2 regions of the Bacillus sp. P4_E1 genome follow, and region 2 is predicted to be linked to the other one. Evidence: riboswitches for the same ligand, from Rfam matches in the RefSeq annotation. Region 2 holds a riboswitch; the other holds the start of a gene.
The links. Region 2 has a riboswitch for cyclic di-AMP ahead of AC1DS7_RS07650 (APC family permease). Riboswitches for the same ligand answer to the same signal wherever they lie in the genome.

Region 1 (3,457 bases), on a different contig from region 2:
CTGTAATTGCAGATTCATCGACAGACGCTAAACCTTTAATCACTTCACCATCATTTGGAATCATTTCTCCTTGTTTTACAATAACAACGTCACCTTTTCTCAGATCAGTTGCTGAAACTTGAACAATATCTCCATTTTCTTTTACAACATTTGCAAACACATCTTTCTTCGATTGTTTTAAAGAATCGGCTTGCGCTTTACCACGCCCTTCAGCTAAAGCTTCTGCAAAGTTAGCAAATAAAACTGTAAATAATAGAATGAGAGAAACTGTTATATTAAACCACCCTGGTACACTACTAGAACTACTTGGAAGAAAGGATAAAATTAACGTAATGATAAATCCAATTTCCACAACGAACATAATCGGATTCTTTATCATTACTTTCGGATTCAATTTCGCAAAGGATTGTTTCATTGCATGTGTCACGATATCACGATCCATCGTTTTTGCTTGTCTAACCTCATCTTCTACAGCATGTATTTGTGATTCATTTACTCTTTTTTCTTTTACTACTACCGGTCTCATCATTTACCCTCCATTACTTCAATGTAAGAAATTCTGCAATTGGGCCAAGTACTAACATCGGGAAGAATGTTAACGCACCAACAATTACAATTGTTCCGATAAAGATCCCTCCAAATAAACCATTATCCGTACGGAATGTCCCGACTGTTTCTGGTACTACCGTCTTCTCTTTCAGTGAAGCTGCAACAGCTAGCATCGTAATTAAACTGAAATAGCGTCCTAAAAACATAACTAAACCAGTCGTAATATTCCAAAACGGTGTATTGTCTGCTAAACCTTCAAATCCAGATCCGTTATTCGCAGCTGACGATGTGTACTCATATACAACTTGCGTTAAACCGTGGAAACCTGAATGAGAAATTGCATCCGTTCCTAAGCTTGTTGAAAGAGCTAATGCTGAAAACCCTAAAATAAGCAATGGATGAAATAAAATCGTTACCGCAATCAATTTCATTTCCTTACCTTCAATTTTCTTACCTAAAAACTCCGGTGTCCGTCCAACCATTAACCCAGATATAAAGACTGCAATAATTGCATACATAATAATGTTCACAAAACCTGCTCCAACACCGCCGTATACTGTATTTAACATCATATTTACGAGTGGAACTAGACCACCAATTGGTGTTAACGTATCATGCATCGTATTAACGGCCCCTGTTTCAGCAGCTGTCGTTACTGTTGCGTATAGTGAAGAAAATACTGTTCCAAATCGCACTTCTTTTCCTTCTGTACTTCCTTGTACATGTTCGATACCCATTCCATTTAATGCCGGATTACCATTTAATTCAGATGTAGTAATCGTTATAAATCCGAGTAAAAACACCATGAATAGTGAAACGAAAAGGATACGACCTTGTTTTTTATTTCCTACCATTCGTCCGTACGTAAATGGAAGTGCTGTTGGCAATAACATCATAAGCATCATTTGCAAAATATTACTCATTTGCCCTGGATTTTCGAAAGGATGTGTAGAGTTTGCTCCGAAAAATCCACCGCCGTTATTTCCGAGTTCCTTAATGGACACGAATGATGCAACAGGCCCACGTAATATACTTTGCTTTGCCCCATCGATTGTTTGTGCTGTAACTGCCCCGTCTAACGTTTGTGGTACACCAAGTGCGACAAAGATTAGCGCTGCAACAAACGCAATAGGAAGAAATACTCTCGTTAAAGCTCTCGTAAAATCAACGAAAAAGTTACCAAGTTCTTTTCCAGCGAGTCCTCTTATAAATGCCATAACGAGCGCTAACGTCGTTGCTGGTGCTGCAAACATTAAAAATGTAATCCCGATTAATTGTGATAAATAAGACAAACCATTTTCACCGCTATAATGCTGTAAATTTGTATCAGCCATAAAACTAATTGCTGTATTAAAAGCAAGCGTAGGCTCCATTCCCTCGATATGCGCTGGATTTAGCGGCAGCACACCTTGTAATCTGAAAATGAAATATACAACAACAATCATAAATCCGTTGAGTAAAACGAGTGATAATGCGTACTGTTTCCACGTTTGATTGTATTCTTTTACACCCGTAATTTTAAAAATAAGTTTTTCAAAAGGCCCGAATACTTTATCTAGCGTTTTGCTACCTTGAAAAGCTTTTTCTAAATAAATCCCCGTTGGCTTTGCTACTAGAATAAACAAGAGCATTGTAATAACGACTGCAACCCAAATCATAATGAATGATTCCCCCTAATTAAAACTTTTCTGGATTTAATAATGCGTACACTAAGTACACCGTAATCGCTGCAACAATAACCGATAAGACAATCATCATGATTGCTTCCCTTCTTTCACAACTTTATCTGACCAACTTGCAAGACTTGCCATCGATGCGACTAACCCAACAAAAATACCGATCATTACAACATCTAACATAACTACCCCTCGCTTTTTGTTAAAATTTACCATCTAGTTATCAAAAAAAGAACACTAAGCTCTACTTAGTGTTCGAAACGAACAACACAAAGTAAACCTCCTCTCTAAACGCTTACGAGGTTAGCTGTCGGATTCGGGCCTAAAGAGTAGCCCTACTTTCAAAATTGAAAGATTCACCCCAAGTGACAATGCACAAAATTGGTTCCCCCGCTCCATTTCTGGAACTCAGCGATTTTAGGTTTTTTTTGGAAATTTAATGAATGATTTATGAGAGTAAATATACTCCTCTATATTTAACTTGTAAAGGGGTAAATTACTGAAAATAAGAAAATATCCATCTATTTAAGCGTTTACATTAGTTGTTATTAATATTTTTTCATCTGTTTTCTCGTCTTTCCTTTCTTTTTCACAGAAATGATCTTTTAAATACGAAATAAAAAGAGCGAATTACATGAAGTGCATGGCTTGTTGCACTCAGCATTCGCTCTTTTTTCATTCAACCTTTATTCTCCACGCAAAAAAGCACGCAAATTTCTCCCTCGAATATAAACTTGTGATAATTCCGCATGTAACTGCTCATATTCGGTAATATCCGCCTCTAAATACAAAACATCTTTTGATGGTAATATAATATATGGACCTGGAAAAAGAGGATCGAGCACTACCAATTCGTGAACTCTCTCTACCGATATCGCCCAACGATTCGCTATATCTCCTAGTAACAACACTTTCATCTTCATTTCCCCCGCCCTATTCAAAAAATAAAAAAGAAATATTATCACAGTTCGTAAACACTACAAATTTAGCTCCAATTGTTTCATAGAGCCTGGCCGGATAGCGTTTATTCTTTGTAACAACAGTAATAGGCGCTTGAAAAGAAAAACGAATGTGTTCTGTGAAGAAACTAACTATCGGAAGCTCATCCCCTAGTAAAATCACCTTCTTAATACGTGTGCTAATACTAGTAAAATCCTTCTCCTTATTACAGCTATAAGCTGATTCAAACCCATACTCTCTAACTTCATCCGCTATCTCTTCATTGGCTGTAA
Region 2 (3,457 bases):
AAATTAGTATAATTGTGTTAGAAAAAGGGGGATGTTGTATGCGTATTTTAGTATTAGGAGCTGGGGGCGTTGGCGGATTTTTCGGTGGCCGATTAGTAGAAAAGGGAGAAGATGTTACATTTCTCGTTCGCAGCAAAAGAAAACAGCAATTAGAAGAAAAAGGCCTTGTTATTCGTAGTGTTAATGGAGATTTTTCATTTCAACCGAAATTGGTAACGAAAGAAGATAGAACGACTCCATTTGATGTGATTTTATTTTCAACAAAAGCGTATCATTTACACGAGGCGACCATAGATTTAAAGCCGTTTGTAGGTAAAAATACTGTAATAATCCCATTGTTAAATGGTATCGCTCATTTATCACTATTACAAAAGGAATTCGGTGAAGAAAAAGTAATTGGCGGTCTATGCTTTATCGAGACGACATTAAACAATCAGGGAGAAATTGTACAAACGAGTGCTGCCAACAGACTTGTATTTGGAGAAATTAAGTCTCAAGATTCAGAGAGAATCAATCATATTTCCAAAGCATTTGCAGGTACGAAATCTAGTTTTGTTTTAAGTGAAAATATTACGCAAGATATGTGGCATAAATATTTATTTATTACTGTAATGTCAGGTGTGACAACATTAATGCGTGCACCAATAGGACCGATTCGCGAAAGCGAAGGTGGACGCGATTTTATCCAAAACTTATTTGAAGAATCTGTGCAAATCATGAGGGCATTAGGAGCTCCGGTAAAGGAAAACATTGTTGAGGAACATATGAAAACAATTGATAAAATTTCGTATGATATGAAGTCATCGATGCAGCGTGATATGGAAAAAGGTTCGTCCATTGAAGCGAAGTACTTACAAGGATATTTACTGGATTTAGCAGAGCAATTTTCTAAAGAAGCACCATTATTAGGAGCAGTATATCAAAATTTAAAAGTGTATGAAGAAATGGTCTTTAACAAATCGGCAATAGAATTGGATGTATGAAAAAATAAAAAAGAAAGCAATATATAAATGTATTGCTTTCTTTTTTATTTTTTATGACAAATTATTTATTTCTTTTAACTCTTTCTGTCAAGTTTATTTCTTGTTCGCGTTTCCCATACAACTGATTAATTTCATTTGCTAATGCATCTAAATAGGAATCGGAAAAAATAGGCTTCTTTTCTTTAGACATACGGGTCTCCTTTGTGGATTTTTAGTATTCATTATGTATATTTTTCGGTGGATTATGCGCAATCGTTTTAATTTTTTTCTTTTTTAAAATTTTTGTTTACTTTTTGAAAATAAAGGAGTATTATAATCCACAGTTTCAATTTTCTAAATCGCTGAAGCCGCATGGTGCGGGGGACCCGTTCTTATGGATTAGTACATAATCCAATGGGGTGAATCCTTGAAAAAGGTAGGGCTACTCATAGGCCCGAATCCGACAGCTAACCTCGTAAGCGTTATATTGAGAAGGAAGGTGGAGCTTGTGCGACAAAAAAAATAATGTCTACAAGTCTATTTCGTTATGGCTTGTAGACATTTTTTGTTTTCTGAAGAAATAGTTTATCCGCTGTAATTAGCAGAAAAATTCGTGCAAAATTATTGGAGAGTGGACAGCGTTGGTTTCATCTATCAAAAGGTTTTTAATTGGAAGACCGTTAAAATCAACTGAGTTAGGAGAGCAAAAACTTAATAAAACAAAGGCGCTAGCCATTTTATCTTCTGACGCATTGTCATCGGTCGCATACGGACCAGAGCAAATATTAATTGCACTAGCAGGCCTTGGAGCGGTAGCTTATTGGTATTCCATTCCGATTGCAATTGGGGTATTAGTATTATTGACAGCTCTTATTTTATCTTATCGACAAATTATTTTTGCTTATCCTCATGGCGGCGGAGCATATGTTGTATCAAAAGAGAATTTAGGGATGAATCCAGGCTTAATAGCAGGAGGATCTTTATTAGTTGATTACATTTTAACGGTTGCAGTAAGTGTATCTGCGGGTACAGATGCGCTCACATCTGCTTTTCCTAGCTTACATGCACATAATGTAATCATTGCGATTATATTTGTCATATTGATTACCATCTTAAATTTAAGAGGCGTAACGGAATCAGCTTCCGTTTTAGCATATCCTGTTTATTTATTCGTTTTAGCACTATTTATATTAATTGGTGTAGGGATATACAATATTTTAACGGGACACGTTTCGCAGGCTTTGCATTCGCCAATTGGAACGCCAGTTGCAGGAATTAGTTTGTTCTTACTGTTACGAGCATTTGCTTCAGGAAGCTCTGCTTTAACGGGTGTTGAGGCGATATCTAACGCAATTCCAAACTTTAAAGATCCTGCACCTAACAATGCAGCGAAAACATTGCTTGCAATGGGTGCATTACTTGCAGTTTTATTTTCTGGAATTGTCTTTTTAGCTTATTATTACGGAATTAATCCAAGTAAGGAAGTAACAGTCGTTTCACAAATTGCTGAACAAACTTTTGGACGTAATTTCATGTACTATTTCATACAAGGTACAACAGCTTTAATATTAATTCTTGCGGCTAACACAGGTTATTCTGCATTTCCACTATTAGCGGTTAATCTTGCAAAAGATAAGTTCATACCGAGAATGTTTACGATTAGAGGAGACCGCCTAGGTTATTCAAACGGTATTATTATACTTGGGATTTCTTCGATTATTTTAATTGTAGCTTTTCAGGGGAAAACAGAACACTTGATTCCGCTATATGCAGTAGGGGTATTTATTCCGTTTACACTTTCTCAAACTGGAATGGTACTAAAATGGCTTCGTGAAAAGCCTGAAGGATGGGCTTTAAGATTAACGGTTAATTTAATTGGTGCAGTCATTAGTTTTATCGTTATGAGCATGTTCTTTTTAACTAAGTTCGCACAAGTTTGGTCAATCCTTATTTTCTTACCTTTCATTATCTTCTTGTTCCATCGAATTAAGAAGCATTATGATGCAGTGGGCGATCAATTAAGTTTAAAAACTTGTGAACCACTTGTTCCGATTGAAGGGAATGTAATTGTCGTTCCTGTAGCTGGTATGACTCATGTAGTAGAAAATTCATTGAACTATGCTAAGGCTCTTTCTGCAGATCAAGTTATCGCTGTATATGTTGCTTTTGACAGAGAAGAGGAAAAGAAATTTGAAGAGAAATGGGAGAAGTGGCAACCTGAAGTAAGGCTTGTTACATTACATTCTCATTATAGAAGCATTATTCAGCCGCTTACAAAATTTATTGACACAGTGCAATATAAAGCGAGTGAATCAAATTACCGAGTTACGGTCGTTATACCACAGTTTATTCCGAAAAAAGGTTGGCATAACATTCTTCATAATCAGTCTAGTTTACTCATTCGTGCGTATTTACTCTATAAAAGAAATGTTGTTATTACGACAGTTCCATATCATTTGAAAAAGTAATAAGATTTTTTAAGGATAGCTTCACGA

Region 1: it holds a riboswitch for cyclic di-AMP, as region 2 does, so the genes downstream of both, AC1DS7_RS04430 (SipW-dependent-type signal peptide-containing protein) here and AC1DS7_RS07650 (APC family permease) in region 2, are expected to answer to the same signal.

The regions. Positions count from the first base shown of each region.
Region 1 is NZ_JBFUIV010000003.1:13,338-16,794, reverse strand. Features, by position in the region: gene kdpB (potassium-transporting ATPase subunit KdpB) at 1-526, opposite strand, end outside; gene kdpA (potassium-transporting ATPase subunit KdpA) at 540-2,207, opposite strand; gene kdpF (K(+)-transporting ATPase subunit F) at 2,227-2,304, opposite strand; gene AC1DS7_RS04430 (SipW-dependent-type signal peptide-containing protein) at 2,304-2,408, opposite strand; cyclic di-AMP (ydaO/yuaA leader) riboswitch at 2,504-2,649, opposite strand; gene AC1DS7_RS04425 (hypothetical protein) at 2,912-3,142, opposite strand; gene AC1DS7_RS04420 (hypothetical protein) at 3,159-3,457, opposite strand, start outside.
Region 2 is NZ_JBFUIV010000004.1:256,825-260,281, reverse strand. Features, by position in the region: gene panE (2-dehydropantoate 2-reductase) at 39-983, shown strand; gene AC1DS7_RS07655 (hypothetical protein) at 1,045-1,173, opposite strand; cyclic di-AMP (ydaO/yuaA leader) riboswitch at 1,313-1,459, shown strand; gene AC1DS7_RS07650 (APC family permease) at 1,604-3,430, shown strand.